One region of the Escherichia sp. TC-EC600-tetX4 genome, then DNA from elsewhere that is predicted to be linked to it. Evidence: predicted binding sites of a transcription regulator. Region 1 holds the regulator's gene; each other region holds the start of a gene.

The links. Region 1 encodes PurR, which represses purine synthesis genes. Its sites were predicted from a motif close to CANGCAAACGTTTGCNTG; they were not measured.
Region 2: a site for PurR is predicted at 3,059-3,076, ahead of cvpA (colicin V production protein). Genes of this name have one in related genera too.
Region 3: a site for PurR is predicted at 4,846-4,863, ahead of carA (glutamine-hydrolyzing carbamoyl-phosphate synthase small subunit). Genes of this name have one in related genera too.

What each region holds. Positions count from the first base shown of each region.
Region 1 covers NZ_CP079924.1:2,137,070-2,144,357, forward strand. The annotation lists gene cfa (cyclopropane fatty acyl phospholipid synthase) at 1-661, opposite strand, end outside; gene punC (purine nucleoside transporter PunC) at 952-2,163, opposite strand; gene punR (DNA-binding transcriptional activator PunR) at 2,276-3,208, shown strand; gene purR (HTH-type transcriptional repressor PurR) at 3,205-4,230, opposite strand; gene cydH (cytochrome bd-I accessory subunit CydH) at 4,529-4,618, shown strand; gene KXD89_RS10300 (MFS transporter) at 4,784-5,953, shown strand; gene sodB (superoxide dismutase [Fe]) at 6,115-6,696, opposite strand; gene mepH (peptidoglycan DD-endopeptidase MepH) at 6,824-7,288, opposite strand, start outside.
Region 2 covers NZ_CP079924.1:1,445,100-1,452,387, reverse strand. The annotation lists gene argT (lysine/arginine/ornithine ABC transporter substrate-binding protein ArgT) at 1-31, opposite strand, end outside; gene ubiX (flavin prenyltransferase UbiX) at 297-866, opposite strand; gene purF (amidophosphoribosyltransferase) at 961-2,478, opposite strand; gene cvpA (colicin V production protein) at 2,515-3,003, opposite strand; gene dedD (cell division protein DedD) at 3,262-3,924, opposite strand; gene folC (bifunctional tetrahydrofolate synthase/dihydrofolate synthase) at 3,914-5,182, opposite strand; gene accD (acetyl-CoA carboxylase, carboxyltransferase subunit beta) at 5,252-6,166, opposite strand; gene KXD89_RS06960 (DedA family protein) at 6,322-6,981, opposite strand; gene truA (tRNA pseudouridine(38-40) synthase TruA) at 7,064-7,288, opposite strand, start outside.
Region 3 covers NZ_CP079924.1:3,820,785-3,828,072, reverse strand. The annotation lists gene ileS (isoleucine--tRNA ligase) at 1-639, shown strand, start outside; gene lspA (signal peptidase II) at 639-1,133, shown strand; gene fkpB (FKBP-type peptidyl-prolyl cis-trans isomerase) at 1,258-1,707, shown strand; gene ispH (4-hydroxy-3-methylbut-2-enyl diphosphate reductase) at 1,709-2,659, shown strand; gene rihC (ribonucleoside hydrolase RihC) at 2,725-3,639, shown strand; gene dapB (4-hydroxy-tetrahydrodipicolinate reductase) at 3,806-4,627, shown strand; gene carA (glutamine-hydrolyzing carbamoyl-phosphate synthase small subunit) at 5,083-6,231, shown strand; gene carB (carbamoyl-phosphate synthase large subunit) at 6,249-7,288, shown strand, end outside.

The DNA.
Region 1 (7,288 bases):
CTTGCAGCAAAATGGTGACATCCAGGCCTTCACAGCGTTCCTGAGCCATTTTTTGCTGTTCGGCAGAAATGGTGACGCCCACCACGCTTACGTCATAATTAGATGCCATGTAGTGTGCCAGTCCGCCCCAGCCGCAGCCAATATCCAGTACGCGCATCCCTGGTTTTAACTGCAATTTTTCACAAATCATTTTGAGCTTCGCCTGCTGGGCAGATTCCAGATTATCGGCATCTTTCCAGTAAGCGCAGGAATATTGCATGAAGGGATCAAGCATGCGGCTGAACAAGTCATTACCCAAATCGTAATGCTCTTTGCCGACTATCCAGGCACGTTTTTTACTCTGCAGATTGAAGAGACGAGCGCCGGCAATACGCAGCGTGTCTTTGAAATGATGGGGGAGTTGGTTCTCGAGACCTGCGCGTAAGACTTTGCTAAAAAACATATCCAGTCGGTCACATTCCCACCAGCCATCCATATAACTTTCGCCTAACCCCAAAGAGCCTTCTTGCAGAACGCGTTTAAAAAAATCGGGGTTTTTCACACGAATATCCGCCGGGGCAGAACCGTTAATGGCTATACCGGCACGGCTAAGTAATTCGTTGGCGATACGGTACCAGTTGTCATCCGGTACACTGACTTCTTCTATACACGATGAACTCATAGTTTCTCCATCACTGGTCGGTGATCAGAACCTTAAAACAGCGTAGACGCTTTTTGGGCTTTGTGAGAAATCTCGCAGAAAAAACCGCGAGTCTATAATCCGACGTAGAACAGAGGGAAAGGAGGAACCCTTGCCGAAATGACTATCCATAGTGAGTCGGGAACGATCCTGTCCCCGTAAAAACATAATATTTATCGTAGCTTTAACAACTCGAAATTAGTATAGGCCGCTAATTTCAATCATACAACAAAATTTTGTTAGCAGCCTAAGTATAAGTATATCGATATAGATCAGTGTGATTCGCTATGAGCGACTTCGGCATTGCCATGATTCTGGCAGCCAACTTCTTCACAACGTTGCATCATGTAACCCAGCGCGACCAGCACTACTGTTGATAACATCACGCTGGTGGTGGTGAGCAATGGCGTGCTGATACTGATCAGCCAGGAAACTACCAGACTTGCGAGGAAGCACAGACCCAGTTGAAGAGTGTTCTGCAACGCTGCGGCGCGACCAGTTGCGTGTGGGAAGGGACGCAGCGCCTGGGCGACAACAATAGGGTAGATCGCGCCATTGGCAATCGCCATCACACAGAATGGGATCAGGATTTCGACCAGCGACACATGGCTAATGAAGCCCGCAGCCCAGGTCGCAATGACGCTGACAGCAAACAGCACCAGCAACCACGGTAATAACTGCTTGCCTTGCCATTTCTGCAGCGCGGCGCGACAGCCATAACCACCAATCAGAAACGCGATAGTTTGCGGGACATAACTTAAACCAATAACTGCCGGGCTGTAGCCCATTTCACTAAGGATGAACGGTGAACCGGTCAGCCATGCAAAAAAACTGGCTGAACAGGCTGCGTATATCAGCACGTTGCCGCGATAGGTTTTAGAACGTAGCAGGTCGGTAAAGGTCAGACCATCCTGACTATTGTTACGGGCCTTCGTCGTGGGTTTGAGCCAGAAAATAGGCAGAATCAGCACCACGGTAATGGCAAACAGGGTGGCGAAAATCGCCTGCCAGGAAAAATGGACCAGCAGCCAGCTTCCTAACAGAGGAGCCAGTGCCGGAGATAGACCCACCAGCGGCATGATGGCCGCAAAAATACGGTTAACTTTCTGTGAAGGATAATAATCTGTCACTAATGCTTGCCAGATAACCGCCGCGGCGCAGACACCCACAGCCTGTACAAAACGCAATACCAGCAGCGTAGCGGCGTTTTCTACCCACAGCATCCCCAGACTACCTAACGCAAAAATTGTCAGGCCGATTAATAATACCGGTTTACGACCATAACGGTCGGAGAGCGGCCCCCACAGAAGCTGGGCTGCGGCAAAACCGGCAAGGAACAGACTAAGGCTGGCACTGACAGCAGACGCAGGCGTTTGCAGGTCGGCCTGTATGGCGGCGAAAGCAGGCAGATACATATCGGTTGCCAGAAAACCGAGTACGCTCAAACCCGCCAGCCAGACTAAAAATCTTTTCCCAGGTTGCATGTATATTCTCTAAATCTCTCAATTAAACACCGCCGCAAAGTGTAGGGAGTGAAATTAGTGTTGTGAAACGGTAATATTTGATGACTGGTTTCAAAAATTTTGCAGGCAGACTATGTGGTCAGAATATTCACTCGAAGTTGTTGATGCGGTAGCGCGTAATGGTAGTTTTAGCGCTGCGGCACAGGAGCTGCATCGCGTTCCTTCTGCGGTCAGCTATACCGTGCGTCAGCTGGAAGAGTGGCTGGCGGTGCCGCTCTTTGAACGACGGCACCGTGATGTGGAGCTGACCGCTGCTGGAGCGTGGTTTCTCAAAGAAGGGCGCTCTGTTGTCAAAAAAATGCAGATCACCCGCCAGCAATGTCAGCAGATAGCGAACGGCTGGCGCGGTCAGTTAGCTATCGCAGTGGATAATATTGTCAGGCCAGAACGTACACGGCAGATGATCGTTGATTTTTATCGCCATTTTGATGATGTCGAACTTCTTGTCTTTCAGGAAGTGTTCAACGGTGTCTGGGATGCGCTTTCCGACGGGCGCGTGGAACTGGCGATTGGCGCAACACGCGCGATTCCGGTAGGCGGTCGTTATGCCTTCCGGGATATGGGGATGCTAAGCTGGAGTTGCGTTGTTGCCAGTCACCACCCGCTGGCGTTGATGGATGGCCCGTTCAGCGATGATACGTTGCGCAACTGGCCGTCGTTGGTGCGCGAAGACACCTCGCGAACGCTACCTAAACGTATTACCTGGTTGCTGGATAACCAAAAAAGAGTTGTCGTGCCTGACTGGGAATCATCGGCAACCTGTATCTCGGCAGGATTATGCATAGGGATGGTGCCAACACATTTCGCCAAACCGTGGCTTAATGAGGGGAAGTGGGTAGCATTAGAACTGGAAAACCCCTTTCCGGATTCGGCATGTTGTCTGACATGGCAGCAAAATGATATGTCGCCTGCGTTAACCTGGTTGCTTGAGTATCTCGGCGATAGTGAGACGCTGAATAAGGAGTGGCTGCGGGAGCCGGAAGAGACTCCCGCAACGGGTGATTAACGACGATAGTCGCGGAACGGGCCGTCAGCCACGGAGCGGCGTTCAATCAAGCGCGGATGCACTTCAATAGACTGCGGTTCTTCACGTTTGTTGACGATACGATCCAACAGCATGTTGAACGCTGTTTCACCCAGCGAATCTTTTGGCTGATGGATCGTGGTCAGCGCCGGCGTAAAATAGCGCGCGTTGCGCACGTTATCATAACCGATCAGCGAAACATCCTGCGGGACGCGCAGGCCCATTTCATCAGCAGCACAAAGTGCGCCCATTGCCATGATATCGCCACCACAGAAGACGGCAGTAGGGCGATGCGGCTGCGACAGGATTTGCTGCATGGCGCGATAACCGGATTCAGGTTCAAAGTCACCCTGCACAATCCAGCTTTCCGGCACCTTGATCATCGCTTCTTCCATCGCCTTCATAAAACCGGCAAGGCGGCCTGCGCCGGTGTTACGTTCCAGCGGGCCGGGGATGACGCCGATTTCGCGGTGACCGCGTTCAATCAGATAACGCCCGGCCATGTAGCCGCCTTCGAACGCGTTATCAATGACCGCATCGGTGAAGTCAGCTTTTGCTTCACCCCAGTCCATGACCACCATTGGGATATGGCGATACTCTTCCAGCATCGCCAGCAACGGCTCTGGGTACTCAGAACACATCACCAGCAGACCATCGACGCGTTTTTGCGCCATCATCGACAGATAAGCCCGCTGTTTCTCAAGATTGTTCCACGCATTGCCCAGAATCAGGGTGTAACCTTTCTGGAAGCAATTTTTTTCAACTGCTTCAATGATCTCGGCAAAATAGGCCGCTTCGCTGCTGGTCGCCAGCAAACCGATAGACTTGGTGTGGTTAACCTTCAGGCTACGCGCCACCGCGCTAGGGGAGTAGTGTAATTCTTTAATCGCTGCCCACACGGCGTTGCGCGTTTCTTCAGCGACGAAACGTGTTTTGTTGATCACGTGTGACACAGTTGTAGTGGAAACGTTTGCTCGTTTCGCTACATCTTTTATTGTTGCCATTCCATTTCACTCCAGACCCTAACTTCAGCTCCTGCAAAATCGCAAGGTAAACGTTTGCCTTTACACACCTTACGCACAACAAAAGTGTTGCGGTACGCCGGAAAAACGACACGGAGCGTCAGGAAGGGGTCAATGGCCAGTACGCAAATAGTGTAAGCGTGGAATTTTGGCCGATCTTGACGAAAAGGGGAAGTGGTAAAAACACTTATCATTATAAATGACGGGAGATTTTTTCATCACAGTGTGTAAAAATGCGTAATATCACTTTTTGTGTGGTAATAAAAAAGGAGAAAACTTGATGAGCACCGACCTTAAATTTTCACTGGTAACAACGATTATCGTCCTCGGTTTGATCGTAGCCGTGGGTTTGACTGCCGCGCTGCACTGATTTCCTCTCGAGGGAGCGCGTTCTCCCTCGCATCTCCTTCCTGTTTGTTAGCAAAATGGCAAAAGTGTTTTCTCTTTTTGTTATTTTCATTTTTTTGTGATTGCTGTCATGCTTTCGCCACTTTAATGAATATCGCGTAATGACGCGAAGAGGTGGAGATAAGGCATGAAAATTAACTATCCGTTGCTGGCGCTGGCGATTGGCGCGTTTGGTATCGGGACAACGGAGTTCTCGCCAATGGGCTTGTTGCCCGTCATTGCGCGCGGTGTGGATGTCTCGATTCCCGCTGCCGGAATGTTAATCAGTGCCTATGCAGTTGGCGTAATGGTTGGCGCGCCGCTGATGACGCTTCTACTTTCTCATCGTGCCCGCCGCAGTGCGTTGATTTTCCTGATGGCAATTTTCACGCTCGGCAACGTACTTTCCGCCATCGCGCCGGATTATATGACCCTGATGCTTTCACGCATTTTGACCAGCCTGAATCACGGAGCATTTTTTGGTTTGGGTTCAGTCGTGGCCGCAAGCGTGGTGCCAAAACATAAACAGGCCAGCGCAGTTGCCACTATGTTTATGGGGTTAACCCTGGCAAATATCGGTGGCGTGCCGGCGGCGACCTGGTTGGGTGAAACCATCGGCTGGCGGATGTCATTTCTGGCAACGGCGGGGCTGGGAGTGATTTCAATGGTAAGTCTGTTCTTCTCATTACCTAAAGGTGGTGCAGGGGCACGACCTGAAGTGAAAAAAGAGCTGGCGGTATTAATGCGTCCGCAGGTGCTGTCTGCATTGCTGACGACGGTACTGGGAGCTGGTGCAATGTTTACTCTCTACACCTATATCTCTCCGGTACTGCAAAGTATTACCCACGCAACACCGGTGTTCGTCACGGCAATGCTGGTGCTGATTGGTGTCGGATTCTCTATCGGTAACTATCTCGGCGGCAAACTGGCAGATCGTTCAGTTAACGGCACGTTGAAAGGCTTTTTGTTGTTGTTGATGGTGATTATGCTGGCAATCCCGTTCCTGGCCCGCAATGAGTTCGGCGCAGCTATTAGCATGGTGGTGTGGGGCGCAGCAACCTTTGCGGTCGTACCGCCGTTACAGATGCGCGTGATGCGTGTCGCCAGTGAAGCGCCAGGTCTGTCTTCATCAGTCAATATTGGTGCCTTTAATCTTGGAAATGCGCTGGGAGCAGCTGCTGGTGGTGCGGTAATTTCCGCTGGGCTGGGATACAGCTTTGTGCCGGTGATGGGAGCGATTGTCGCGGGACTGGCATTATTGCTGGTGTTTATGTCAGCCAGAAAACAACCTGAAACAGTTTGCGTTGCTAACAGCTAATTAAACAAAAACGCAGAAGGATAACCTTCTGCGTTACAGTTGCTGACAACGTGCGATTTATCTTGCCGGATGCGGCGAGTGCCTTATCCGACCTACATCGATGATCCGCGTAGGCCTGATAAGCGTAGCGCTTCAGGCAATGCTGCATTTGCCATCAGTTATTATGCAGCGAGATTTTTCGCTACGAATTCCCAGTTCACCAGCGCCCAGAAGTGCTCCAGATAGCCAGGACGTGCATTGCGATAGTCGATGTAATAAGCGTGTTCCCAGACATCAACGGTCAGCAGCGGAGTCGCATCGGTGGTCAGCGGAGTACCCGCGTTAGAGGTTGAAACGATAGCCAGTTTGCCATCGCTGTTTTTCACCAGCCAGGTCCAGCCAGAACCAAAGTTTTTGATCGCTGCATCAGTAAACTGCGCTTTGAAATCGGCAAAGCTGCCAAAAGATGCGGCGATAGCTTCAGCGACTTTTCCAGTCGGTTCGCCACCGGCGTTCGGTGCCAGGCAGTTCCAGTAGAAAGTATGGTTCCAGACCTGAGCTGCGTTGTTGAATACGCCACCTTCAGAGCTGCGAATAATCTCTTCCAGTGATTTACCTTCAAACGCGGTACCTTTAATCAGGTTGTTCAGGTTAGTGACATAAGTCTGATGGTGCTTGCCGTAGTGATACTCGATGGTTTCCGCAGAAATGTGCGGTGCCAGAGCATCTTTAGCATATGGTAGTGCAGGTAATTCGAATGACATTGCTACTCTCCTTTATTATTAATTTGCATACGTACAATAGCCTTATTGTGCGTATGGATAGGGTAGCAAATTAAAAGGTGAGACAAAAGATGAACTTACCCTGTTGCCGTAACAACAGGGTAAAGTTTTAGCGAAGTGTTTTTGGGGTCATTACCCGACGAGCGCCAACATAGTGGCGCTGCCAGTAGTCTTCACTGAGAGAAGTGATTTGAATTTCCTGACCTGTGCGCGGTGACTGAATAAATTTGCCGTTGCCGACATACACGCCGACATGATCGGCTGTGCCGCGTCCCTGAGTACGGAAAAAGACCAGGTCGCCGTTTTTCAGTTCACTACGTTCGATTGGCGCTGCATCACGCAGGTGATACATTTCATTCGCCGTACGCGGAATACGAATTTTCACCAAATCTTTATAAGCGTAATAAACCAGGCCGCTGCAATCAAAACCGGTACGCGGTGAGCTGCCACCCCAACGATATGGCTTACCAATTTGCTGCATCAGTTTATTCATTGCCACTTTCGTAGCTTTTTGCACCTTCGCTTTGTGCGCGTCGGCAAGAGTTCCTGACGCGGCATTTTTGACTTTCACACA
Region 2 (7,288 bases), 690 kb from region 1:
ACAAAGACAGAGCGAGAATCGACTTCTTCATACATAACCCTCAAGTGAAAATGGCTTTTTTATGTTGTGTATTGTGTTGTGTGTTTGCAGGCTCTTTCATGCAGGTCTTATGCCATCTTGACGACAACAGTAACATTCAACGTTAAATATGTTAATAAGACGTTGCATTATTGTCCTGAAGTTGAAGATAGCAGGTATAGCGGTTGAATCGCAGCGTTTCGATTGAATGGCAGAAACAAAATGTCGAGGATTTGATCGCGGTTGCAAAATTGCCCTGAAACAGGGCAACAGCGGAGTTATGCGCCCTGCCAGCGGGCAAAGAGATCTTCAGGAAGGGTTATCGCAAACTGGTCAAGAACACGATTAACCGTCTGATTTATCACATCATCAAGGGATTGCGGGCGATGATAAAACGCCGGAACGGGAGGCATAATCACCGCACCGATTTCTGCCGCCTGAGTCATTAAACGCAGATGGCCTAAGTGCAATGGTGTTTCACGCACGCAGAGCACCAACGGGCGACGCTCTTTCAGCACCACATCTGCCGCACGGGTCAGTAAGCCATCAGTATAGCTATGGACAATGCCGGAAAGGGTTTTGATTGAACAGGGTAAAATCACCATCCCCAGCGTCTGGAAAGAACCGGAAGAGATGCTGGCGGCAATATCGCGCGCATCGTGCGTGACATCGGCTAATGCCTGCACTTCGCGCAGAGAAAAATCCGTTTCGAGGGATAAGGTCTGGCGCGCTGCCTGGCTCATCACCAGATGCGTTTCGATATCTGTGACATCGCGCAGAACCTGTAATAAGCGCACGCCATAAATCGCGCCGCTGGCACCGCTGATGCCTACAATGAGTCGTTTCATAAATAGTTGCCCTGTCAGACTTGCAGGCAGACTTTGCAGGATTTCGGCGGGAGTTGCAAGTCAGGGTGCCAGACCGGCACCCTCAGCGAAGGCATCATCCTTCGTTATGCATTTCGAGATTTTCCACTTCGTTCTGACGTTGCACTGCTTTGGCGTCATCATTACGTAACGTATCGAGGAAATCGAGGTAGCCCTGATCAACATCTTTGGTGACGTAGACGCCGTTGAACACCGAGCATTCAAACTGCTGGATATCCGGATTTTCAGCGCGAACGGCGTCGATCAGATCGTTCAGATCCTGGAAAATCAACCCGTCAGCACCGATGATCTGGCGAATTTCATCAACTTCGCGACCGTGAGCGATCAGTTCCGTGGCGCTCGGCATATCAATACCATAAACGTTCGGGAAGCGAATTTCCGGTGCCGCAGAAGCGAGGTACACTTTCTTCGCTCCGGCTTCGCGTGCCATCTCGATAATCTGCTCAGAAGTGGTGCCACGGACGATGGAGTCGTCGACCAGCAGGACGTTTTTATCGCGGAACTCGGCGCGGTTGGCATTCAGTTTACGGCGCACGGACTTACGACGCAGCTGCTGGCCCGGCATGATAAAGGTGCGGCCAACATAGCGGTTTTTAACGAAGCCCTGGCGGTACGGTTTGCCCAGAATACGAGCAATTTCCAGCGCGATATCACACGAGGTTTCTGGGATCGGGATCACCACGTCGATATCCAGATCTTCCCATTCGCGGGCAATTTTCTCGCCCAGTTTCGTGCCCATATTCACACGCGCGCTGTAAACGGAAATTTTGTCGATAAACGAGTCCGGGCGGGCAAAGTATACATACTCAAACAGGCACGGATTGCTGACCGGATTGTCAGCACATTGACGGGTAAACAACTGCCCTTCTTCAGTGATGTAAATCGCTTCGCCCGGCGCGACGTCACGCAGGAAATCAAAGCCCAGCGTATCGAGCGCTACGCTTTCGGAAGCGACCATATATTCTGTACGGTTCTCGTCAATATCACGTTTTCCCAGTACCAGCGGACGAATCCCGTTTGGATCGCGGAAAGCAACCATACCGTGGCCGATAATCATCGCCACACAGGCATACGCGCCGCGGATTAAGCGGTTTGTGGCAGCAATGGCAGCGAAAATATTGTCGGCTTCCAGCGGGTAGTGGCGGAAGTTGTCCAGCTCGCTGGCGAAGATATTAAGCAGAATTTCCGAGTCGGAAGTGGTGTTGATGTGGCGGCGTTTTTCTTCAAACAGTTTTTTACGCAACTCGTGAGCGTTGGTCAGATTGCCGTTGTGGGCAAGCGTAATGCCATACGGGGAGTTAACGTAAAACGGCTGCGCTTCAGAGGCGCTGGAGCTGCCAGCCGTGGGGTAACGCACATGACCAATGCCCATATTGCCCTGCAAACGCTGCATATGGCGAGCTTCAAATACATCGCTCACCAGCCCGTTCGCTTTACGCAAACGGAAGCAGTTATTGGCATCTATGGTGATGATGCCGGCGGCATCCTGACCGCGATGCTGAAGCACCGTTAAGGCATCATAAATCGACTGGTTAACCGGCATAACACCGGCGATACCGACAATACCGCACATACGTCTTTTTCCTCGTTAAGCCACATCTCAGAGCACTTACGCTCTGGGCAAGAAACTTGACGAGCTTTGCAGATAATCAAAAAAACATCTGATGATAAAACTGAATTGCGGGATCAGCTGTGATTTGCTCCAGTCTTCGCTTTTCGACACCCCGGTAAAGGAGTCGAGAAAGAAGAGAATGGCAGCAACAATCAACACACCGCGCAACGCACCGAAACAGACGCCCAGCACCCGATCGGTGCCTGACAACCCCGTTTTCTCCACCAACTGGCCTATCACGAAGTTCACGATAGCACCAACGATCAGGGTAGCGATAAACAGTACCGCGATGGCAATCCCATTTCGAACCAGTTCGTCTTCAAAGCCCGTAAACCAGACTGACAGGTAAGTGTAGTAATGACTGGCAACAAAGAAAGCACAACCCCATGTCACCAGCGATAACGCTTCACGAACAAAGCCGCGGATCAGGCTAACCAGAGAGGAAAAAGCAATCACCGCGATTATGGCGTAATCAATCCAGACCATATGTGTCCCACGATTTTACGCCCTGTCATCCTGTTCGGGGCGCATTCTAACAGAAAAAGAAAACGTTTGCGTAGGGATTTCCTTCCCGCGCATCAATAAAAATGGCGCTGAAAAAATATTCAACGCCATCGACTTTTTATGCCTTTGCGGCATCGGGCAATGCGTGTCGGATGCGGCGTAAACGCCTTATCCGACCTACGGTTCTACCCCTGCGTAGGCCTGATAAGACGCGCCAGCGTCGCATCAGGCAAGACCGTATTAATTCGGCGTATAGCCCATTACCACGCCACTTAAGCCAGAAAGTTGCTTCAACTCACCCAGCGAACCTTTCAGCTTATCTTTCGAGGCATCCGGCCCAACCAGAATACGGGTAATTTTACCCTGCACTGGCGTGGATGGCGACGTATAAACCCGATAACCGGCACCGCGCAGCTTACCGACAATCTCATTCACTTTATCGGCATTTTTCAGCGCACCCAGTTGCACAACATAGGCTTTACCCGTCGGTGCAGCTTTTTCTTCCACGACCGGCTTCGGTTCTGGCTTCGGCGCAGGTGGTGCTTCAACCTTTGGTTTAGGCGGCTCCACCGGTTTCGGCTTCGGTGGGGCGACCGGTGCAGGTTCCGGTTCAAACTCGGTGTTATTGGCTGCAATAGTGGCCGGATCGAGCGACGGTGCTGCGGCATCACCTGCCCGCACCTCTTCCGCTGCGCCTTCCGGCGGCTGCGTCGGTAACGCCTGGGTGGCGGCTGGCATCATATCAGGCTCATCACGATCGCCCGCTTTCGGCACCAGCGGGATAGCCGCGAACTCATCCTGATAATGTTTTTTCTGCCCGTCCAGCAGCCCTGGAAGTACAATCACCCCCAGCGCCACCAGCACGATCGTGCCCACTAACCGATTCTGAAACTTACTTGCCACCGCTTCTCCTCGCGTCAATCACTTCCATGACATGTGCGACCGTGTGGAAAGAACCACACACCAGCACGGTGTCTTCCGCTTTAGCGTCCGCCATTGCGGCATCCCATGCCTGCGCAACGCTATCAAATGATTTGCCGTTACCCAAATGCTCAAGCAGTTGTTCTGCCGTGGCACCGCGCGGCCCTTCCAGTGGCGCACAATACCAGTCATCAACCACGCTTTTCAACCAGGCCAGAGTTCCGGCAATATCTTTATCATGTAGCATACCGATAACCGCCAGCACGCGCCCGTTTTTCGGTAGCGCTTTCATACGCCCGGTGAGATATTCCGCCGCATGTGGATTATGCGCGACATCAAAAATAACGCGTGGCGACTCGCTCACAATCTGGAAACGTCCCGGCAAAATTGCGCTGGCAATCCCGTCGCGAATGGCATTTTCACTGACTTCCAGCCCGCTGGCACGCAGTGCCGCCAGCGCTGTTGCGGCATTCGGTTGCGGGACAAGCGGCAACGGCAGATTTTCCAGCGTGCCGTGAGCATCGCTAAACGCCCAGTCATGATCGGTGACGGAATAGTTCCACTCAACGCCCCGACGTTGTAACAGTGCACCTTTTTCCTGCGCCACATCAGCAATGGTAGAAGGCATTTCCGGCTCACCGACAATTGCCGGTTTTTCGCTGCGGAAGATGCCTGCTTTCTCGCGACCAATACTTTCGCGATCTGGACCCAGCCAGTCGGTATGATCCAGCGCAATACTGGTTACTACCGCGACATCGGCGTCGACAATATTGGTTGCGTCCAGACGACCGCCCAGCCCTACTTCCAGAATCACCACGTCAAGTTGTGCCTGCTTGAACAGCCACAACGCCGACAGCGTACCGTACTCGAAATAGGTCAGGGAAATATCACCGCGTGCCGATTCAATCTCCGCAAAAGAGGCGGTGTGGGCCGATTCCGGCAATTCCTGGCCCTGCACACGTACGCGCTCGGTATAACGCACCAGATGAGGCGAACTGTAGACGCCCACTTTGTACCCTGCCGCCATCAGAATCGACTCCAGCGTACGGCAGGTGGTGCCTTTGCCATTCGTACCCGCAACGGTAAACACAAATGGCGCTGGTTTCAGGACGCCAAGACGCGCCGCGACCAGGCTCACGCGCTCAAGGCCGAGATCGATAGTTTTACTGTGCAGGTTTTCCAGATAAGAAAGCCACGAAGCCAGAGGCGACGCGGCTTGAGGAGTGCGTTTGATAATCATGGTATCCGCTGATTCGTTACGGTGAGAATAGCAAAAGGGCAGAGCCAGTGGCCCTGCCCTTATCAGTTATCAGGCCTCAGGTTCCTGATCCGGTACCGGGGGTACCACTACGCCTTCACGCGGCGCTTCAGGATTCGGCGCTGGCAGATTCATCAACTTCGCCAGAATGCTCGCCAGTTTCAGGCGCATTTCCGGACGACGGACGATCATGTCGATCGCGCCTTTCTCGATCAGGAATTCACTGCGCTGGAATCCAGGCGGCAGTTTTTCGCGAACGGTCTGTTCGATAACACGCGGACCGGCAAAGCCGATTAACGCTTTCGGTTCAGCGATGTTGAGATCGCCCAGCATGGCGAAACTTGCAGAAACACCGCCCATCGTCGGGTCGGTCAGCACGGAGATGTACGGCAAGCCGCGCTCCTGCATTTTTGCCAGTGCCGCAGAGGTTTTCGCCATCTGCATCAGCGACATCAGTGCTTCCTGCATACGTGCGCCACCAGAGGCGGAGAAGCAGATCAGCGGGCAGTTATCTTCCAGCGCCTGCTCAACGGCACGCACGAAACGTGCACCCACAACAGACCCCATTGAACCGCCCATAAAGGCGAACTCGAATGCCGCAGCGACAACCGGCATTCCATACAGAGTGCCTTTCATCACCACCAGCGCATCTTTTTCGCCGGTTTCTTTCTGCGCAGATGCCAGACGGTCTTTATACTTCTTGGAGTCACGAAACTTCAGCACATCTTTCGGCTCAAGCTCGCTACCCAGCTCCACAAGGCTTCCTTCATCTAACAGGCTATGCAGGCGATTACGCGCTGTCATACGCATGTGATGGTCACACTTCGGACAGACCTCAAGATTACGTTCCAGCTCAGCGTGGTATAAAACCTGACCGCAGCTATCACACTTAGTCCACACCCCTTCAGGAATGCTCGCCTTGCGGGTGGGAGTAATGTTGCTTTTAATTCGTTCAATCCAGCTCATTAGGGACCTTTCTGTCTGAACCTGGTTCGATGCCAGTTTTATCTTTGGGGACGCATAATGCCATTTTTGCCCCCAACAGACCATGAATGTTGCACATTAAAACATAACAGCCCGAAACTTTGGATAAAAAAGTGGTCGAACCGCGGAGTTACTTTTTATTTTGCGGCGCGTGCCGCAGCGCGTTTGTGACGGATTATTTCGATGACGCCCGGCAAAATAGAAACCACAATAATCCCGACGATCAGCAGCTTAAGGTTATCCTGAACCATCGGGATTGTACCGAAGAAATAGCCTGCGTAGGTAAAAAGCAGTACCCACAACAGTGCGCCGATCACGTTATAAGCGGCGAAATGACGGTACGACATGTGGCCCATTCCCGCAACAAACGGGGCGAACGTTCTGACGATCGGCACAAAACGGGCGAGAATAATCGTTTTGCCGCCATGTTTCTCATAAAACTGATGGGTTTTGTCGAGATAACTGCGACGGAAAATTTTCGAATTGGGATTACTGAACAACTTTTCACCGAACAACCGCCCGATAGTGTAATTGACCGCGTCACCCACAATCGCGGCGATCAGCATCAGCACCACCATCATATGGACGTTGAGATCGTTGGTTTCCAGTGATGCCAACGCTCCGGCAACAAACAGCAATGAATCACCCGGTAAAAACGGCGTTACCACCAGACCGGTTTCACAGAACAAAATTAAGAACAAAATGGCATAAACCCAGACGCCGTACTCCGCGACCAGCTCTGCCAGATGCACGTCAATGTGCAGGATAAAATCGATGAGGAAATAAATCAGGTCCATATTTGCCTATGCCTTGTACTCGTCATCTTTCAGGCTGTAACTACGTTGGCTACAGCCTGAAATGTTCCGAGCATTATTCTCGTTAGTCCGCCAGAAATAGCGGGCCCATTGGCGGTTTTGGAAGATCATACCGGTCAGGGTAATCCACCGCGACCAGATACAGCCCTTCCGCTTTTGCCGTTGCTGCCGCCAGCGTTCTGTCCTTTGCCGCCAGCAACTCTGCTATCCAGCTCTCCGGCTGGTTGTGGGCACCGACTTCCATCAGGCTGCCGACAATATTCCTGACCATATGATGTACAAAAGCATT
Region 3 (7,288 bases), 1.7 Mb from region 1:
TACCTCGACATCATCAAAGACCGTCAGTACACCGCCAAAGCGGACAGTGTGGCGCGTCGTAGCTGCCAGACTGCGCTATATCACATCGCAGAAGCGCTGGTGCGCTGGATGGCACCAATCCTCTCCTTCACCGCTGATGAAGTGTGGGGCTACCTGCCGGGCGAACGTGAAAAATACGTCTTCACCGGTGAGTGGTACGAAGGCCTGTTTGGCCTGGCAGACAGTGAAGCGATGAACGATGCGTTCTGGGACGAGCTGTTGAAAGTGCGTGGCGAAGTGAACAAAGTCATTGAGCAAGCGCGTGCCGACAAGAAAGTGGGTGGCTCGCTGGAAGCGGCAGTAACCTTGTATGCAGAACCGGAACTGTCGGCGAAACTGACCGCGCTGGGCGATGAATTACGATTTGTCCTGTTGACCTCCGGCGCTACCGTTGCAGACTATAACGACGCACCTGCTGATGCTCAGCAGAGCGAAGTACTCAAAGGGCTGAAAGTCGCGTTGAGTAAAGCCGAAGGTGAGAAGTGCCCACGCTGCTGGCACTACACCCAGGATGTCGGCAAGGTGGCGGAACACGCAGAAATCTGCGGCCGCTGTGTCAGCAACGTCGCCGGTGACGGTGAAAAACGTAAGTTTGCCTGATGAGTCAATCGATCTGTTCAACAGGGCTACGCTGGCTGTGGCTGGTGGTAGTCGTGCTGATTATCGATCTGGGCAGCAAATACCTGATCCTCCAGAACTTTGCTCTGGGGGATACGGTCCCGCTGTTCCCGTCGCTTAATCTGCATTATGCGCGTAACTATGGCGCGGCGTTTAGTTTCCTTGCCGATAGCGGCGGCTGGCAGCGTTGGTTCTTTGCCGGTATTGCGATTGGTATTAGCGTGATCCTGGCAGTGATGATGTATCGCTCGAAGGCCACGCAGAAGCTAAACAATATCGCTTACGCGCTGATTATTGGCGGCGCGCTGGGCAACCTGTTCGACCGCCTGTGGCACGGCTTCGTTGTCGATATGATCGACTTCTACGTCGGCGACTGGCACTTCGCCACCTTCAACCTTGCCGATACTGCCATCTGTGTCGGTGCGGCACTGATTGTGCTGGAAGGTTTTTTGCCTTCTAGAGCGAAAAAACAATAATAAACCCTGCCGGATGCGATGCTGACGCATCTTATCCGGCCTACAGATTGCTGCGAAATCGTAGGCCGGATAAGGCGTTTACGCCGCATCCGGCAAAAATCCTTAAATATAAGAGCAAACCTGCATGTCTGAATCTGTACAGAGCAATAGCGCCGTCCTGGTGCACTTCACGCTAAAACTCGACGATGGCACCACCGCCGAGTCTACCCGCAACAACGGTAAACCGGCGCTGTTCCGCCTGGGTGATGCTTCTCTTTCTGAAGGGCTGGAGCAACACCTGTTGGGGCTGAAAGTGGGCGATAAAACCACCTTCTCGTTGGAGCCAGATGCGGCGTTTGGCGTGCCGTCACCGGACCTGATTCAGTACTTCTCCCGCCGTGAATTTATGGATGCAGGCGAGCCAGAAATTGGCGCAATCATGCTTTTTACCGCAATGGATGGCAGTGAGATGCCTGGCGTGATCCGCGAAATTAACGGCGACTCCATTACCGTTGATTTCAACCATCCGCTGGCCGGGCAGACCGTTCATTTTGATATTGAAGTGCTGGAAATCGATCCGGCACTGGAGGCGTAACATGCAGATCCTGTTGGCCAACCCGCGTGGTTTTTGTGCCGGGGTAGACCGCGCTATCAGCATTGTTGAAAACGCGCTGGCCATTTACGGCGCACCGATATATGTCCGTCACGAAGTGGTACATAACCGCTATGTGGTCGATAGCTTGCGTGAGCGTGGGGCTATCTTTATTGAGCAGATTAGCGAAGTACCGGACGGCGCGATCCTGATTTTCTCCGCACACGGTGTTTCTCAGGCGGTACGTAACGAAGCAAAAAGTCGCGATTTGACGGTGTTTGATGCCACCTGTCCGCTGGTGACCAAAGTGCATATGGAAGTCGCCCGCGCCAGTCGCCGTGGCGAAGAATCTATTCTCATCGGTCACGCCGGGCACCCGGAAGTGGAAGGGACAATGGGCCAGTACAGTAACCCGGAAGGGGGAATGTATCTGGTCGAATCGCCGGACGATGTGTGGAAACTGACGGTCAAAAACGAAGAGAAGCTCTCCTTTATGACCCAGACCACGCTGTCGGTGGATGACACGTCTGATGTGATCGACGCGCTGCGTAAACGCTTCCCGAAAATTGTCGGTCCGCGCAAAGATGACATCTGCTACGCCACGACTAACCGTCAGGAAGCGGTACGCGCCCTGGCAGAACAGGCGGAAGTTGTGTTGGTGGTCGGTTCGAAAAACTCCTCCAACTCCAACCGTCTGGCGGAGCTGGCCCAGCGTATGGGCAAACGCGCGTTTTTGATTGACGATGCGAAAGACATCCAGGAAGAGTGGGTGAAAGAGGTTAAATGCGTCGGCGTGACTGCGGGCGCATCGGCTCCGGATATTCTGGTGCAGAATGTGGTGGCACGTTTGCAGCAGCTGGGCGGTGGTGAAGCCATTCCGCTGGAAGGCCGTGAAGAAAACATTGTTTTCGAAGTGCCGAAAGAGCTGCGTGTCGATATTCGTGAAGTCGATTAAGTCATTAGCAGCCTAAGTTATGCGAAAATGCCGGTCTTGTTACCGGCATTTTTTATGGAGAAAACATGCGTTTACCTATCTTCCTCGATACTGACCCCGGCATTGACGATGCCGTCGCCATTGCCGCCGCGATTTTTGCACCCGAACTCGACCTGCAACTGATGACCACCGTCGCGGGTAATGTCTCGGTTGAGAAAACTACCCGCAATGCCCTGCAACTGCTGCATTTCTGGAATGCGGAGATTCCGCTCGCCCAAGGGGCCGCTGTGCCACTGGTACGCGCACCGCGTGATGCGGCATCTGTGCACGGCGAATCGGGAATGGCTGGCTACGACTTTGTTGAGCACAACCGAAAGCCGCTCGGGATACCGGCGTTTCTGGCGATTCGGGATGCCCTGATGCGTGCACCAGAGCCTGTTACCCTGGTGGCCATCGGCCCGTTAACCAATATTGCGCTGTTACTTTCACAATGCCCGGAATGCAAGCCGTATATTCGCCGTCTGGTGATCATGGGTGGTTCTGCCGGACGCGGCAACTGTACGCCAAACGCCGAGTTTAATATTGCTGCCGATCCAGAAGCTGCTGCCTGTGTCTTCCGCAGTGGTATTGAAATCGTCATGTGCGGTTTGGATGTCACCAATCAGGCAATATTAACTCCTGACTATCTCTCTACACTGCCGCAGTTAAACCGTACCGGGAAAATGCTTCACGCCCTGTTTAGCCACTACCGTAGCGGCAGTATGCAAAGCGGCTTGCGAATGCACGATCTCTGCGCCATCGCCTGGCTGGTGCGCCCGGACCTGTTCACTCTCAAACCCTGTTTTGTGGCAGTGGAAACTCAGGGCGAATTTACCTCAGGCACGACGGTGGTTGATATCGACGGTTGCCTGGGCAAGCCAGCCAATGTACAGGTGGCATTGGATCTGGATGTGAAAGGCTTCCAGCAGTGGGTGGCTGAGGTGCTGGCTCTGGCGTCGTAACCTGTCACATGTTATTGGCATGCAGTCATTCATCGACTCATGCCTTTCACTGATATCCCTCCCTGTTTATCATTAATTTCTAATTATCAGCGTTTTTGGCTGGCGGCGTAGCGATGCGCTGGTTACTCTGAAAACGGTCTATGCAAATTAACAAAAGAGAATAGCTATGCATGATGCAAACATCCGCGTTGCCATCGCGGGAGCCGGGGGGCGTATGGGCCGCCAGTTGATTCAGGCGGCGCTGGCATTAGAGGGCGTGCAGTTGGGCGCTGCGCTGGAGCGTGAAGGATCTTCTTTACTGGGCAGCGACGCCGGTGAGCTGGCCGGAGCCGGGAAAACAGGCGTTACCGTGCAAAGCAGCCTCGATGCGGTAAAAGATGATTTTGATGTGTTTATCGATTTTACCCGTCCGGAAGGTACGCTGAACCATCTCGCTTTTTGTCGCCAGCATGGCAAAGGGATGGTGATCGGCACTACGGGGTTTGACGAAGCCGGTAAACAAGCAATTCGTGACGCCGCTGCCGATATTGCGATTGTCTTTGCTGCCAATTTTAGCGTTGGCGTTAACGTCATGCTTAAGCTGCTGGAGAAAGCAGCCAAAGTGATGGGTGACTACACCGATATCGAAATTATTGAAGCACATCATAGACATAAAGTTGATGCGCCGTCAGGCACCGCACTGGCAATGGGAGAGGCGATCGCCCACGCCCTTGATAAAGATCTGAAAGATTGCGCGGTCTACAGTCGTGAAGGCCACACCGGTGAACGTGTGCCTGGCACCATTGGTTTTGCCACCGTGCGTGCAGGTGACATCGTTGGTGAACATACCGCGATGTTTGCCGATATTGGCGAGCGTCTGGAGATCACCCATAAGGCGTCCAGCCGTATGACATTTGCTAACGGCGCGGTAAGATCGGCTTTGTGGTTGAGTGGTAAGGAAAGCGGTCTTTTTGATATGCGAGATGTACTTGATCTCAATAATTTGTAACCACAAAATATTTGTTATGGTGCAAAAATAACACATTTAATTTATTGATTATAAAGGGCTTTAATTTTTGGCCCTTTTATTTTTGGTGTTATGTTTTTAAATTGTCTATAAGTGCCAAAAATTACATGTTTTGTCTTCTGTTTTTGTTGTTTTAATGTAAATTTTGACCATTTGGTCCACTTTTTTCTGCTCGTTTTTATTTCATGCAATCTTCTTGCTGCGCAAGCGTTTTCCAGAACAGGTTAGATGATCTTTTTGTCGCTTAATGCCTGTAAAACATGCATGAGCCACAAAATAATATAAAAAATCCCGCCATTAAGTTGACTTTTAGCGCCCATATCTCCAGAATGCCGCCGTTTGCCAGAAATTCGTCGGTAAGCAGATTTGCATTGATTTACGTCATCATTGTGAATTAATATGCAAATAAAGTGAGTGAATATTCTCTGGAGGGTGTTTTGATTAAGTCAGCGCTATTGGTTCTGGAAGACGGAACCCAGTTTCACGGTCGGGCCATAGGGGCAACAGGTTCGGCGGTTGGGGAAGTCGTTTTCAATACTTCAATGACCGGTTATCAAGAAATCCTCACTGATCCTTCCTATTCTCGTCAAATCGTTACTCTTACTTATCCCCATATTGGCAATGTCGGCACCAATGACGCCGATGAAGAATCTTCTCAGGTACATGCACAAGGTCTGGTGATTCGCGACCTGCCGCTGATTGCCAGCAACTTCCGTAATACCGAAGACCTCTCTTCTTACCTGAAACGCCATAACATCGTGGCGATTGCCGATATCGATACCCGTAAGCTGACGCGTTTACTGCGCGAGAAAGGCGCACAGAATGGCTGCATTATCGCGGGCGATAACCCGGATGCGGCGCTGGCGTTAGAAAAAGCCCGCGCGTTCCCAGGTCTGAATGGCATGGATCTGGCAAAAGAAGTGACCACCGCAGAAGCCTATAGCTGGACACAAGGGAGCTGGACGTTGACCGGTGGCCTGCCAGAAGCGAAAAAAGAAGACGAGCTGCCGTTCCACGTCGTGGCTTATGATTTTGGTGCCAAGCGCAACATCCTGCGGATGCTGGTGGATAGAGGCTGTCGCCTGACCATCGTTCCGGCGCAAACTTCTGCGGAAGATGTGCTGAAAATGAATCCAGACGGCATCTTCCTCTCCAACGGTCCTGGCGACCCGGCCCCGTGCGATTACGCCATTACCGCCATCCAGAAATTCCTCGAAACCGATATTCCGGTATTCGGCATCTGTCTCGGTCATCAGCTGCTGGCGCTGGCGAGCGGTGCGAAGACTGTCAAAATGAAATTTGGTCACCACGGCGGCAACCATCCGGTTAAAGATGTGGAGAAAAACGTGGTAATGATCACCGCCCAGAACCACGGTTTTGCGGTGGACGAAGCAACATTACCTGCAAACCTGCGTGTCACGCATAAATCCCTGTTCGACGGTACGTTACAGGGCATTCATCGCACCGATAAACCGGCATTCAGCTTCCAGGGGCACCCTGAAGCCAGCCCTGGTCCACACGACGCCGCGCCGTTGTTCGACCACTTTATCGAGTTAATTGAGCAGTACCGTAAAACCGCTAAGTAATCAGGAGTAAAAGAGCCATGCCAAAACGTACAGATATAAAAAGTATCCTGATTCTGGGTGCGGGCCCGATTGTTATCGGTCAGGCGTGTGAGTTTGACTACTCTGGCGCGCAAGCGTGTAAAGCCCTGCGTGAAGAGGGTTACCGCGTCATTCTGGTGAACTCCAACCCGGCGACCATCATGACCGACCCGGAAATGGCTGATGCAACCTACATCGAGCCGATTCACTGGGAAGTTGTACGCAAGATTATTGAAAAAGAGCGCCCGGACGCGGTGCTGCCAACGATGGGCGGTCAGACGGCGCTGAACTGCGCGCTGGAGCTGGAACGTCAGGGCGTGTTGGAAGAGTTCGGTGTCACCATGATTGGTGCCACTGCCGATGCGATTGATAAAGCAGAAGACCGCCGTCGTTTCGACGTAGCGATGAAGAAAATTGGTCTGGAAACCGCGCGTTCCGGTATCGCACACACGATGGAAGAAGCGCTGGCGGTTGCCGCTGACGTGGGCTTCCCGTGCATTATTCGCCCATCCTTTACCATGGGCGGTAGCGGCGGCGGTATCGCTTATAACCGTGAAGAGTTTGAAGAAATTTGCGCCCGCGGTCTGGATCTCTCTCCGACCAAAGAGTTGCTGATTGATGAGTCGCTGATCGGCTGGAAAGAGTACGAGATGGAAGTGGTGCGTGATAAAAACGACAACTGCATCATCGTCTGCTCTATCGAAAACTTCGATGCGATGGGCATCCACACCGGTGACTCCATCACTGTCGCGCCAGCCCAAACGCTGACCGACAAAGAATATCAAATCATGCGTAACGCCTCGATGGCGGTGCTGCGTGAAATCGGCGTTGAAACCGGTGGTTCCAACGTTCAGTTTGCGGTGAACCCGAAAAACGGTCGTCTGATTGTTATCGAAATGAACCCACGCGTGTCCCGTTCTTCGGCGCTGGCGTCGAAAGCGACCGGTTTCCCGATTGCTAAAGTGGCGGCGAAACTGGCGGTGGGTTACACCCTCGACGAACTGATGAACGACATCACTGGCGGACGTACTCCGGCCTC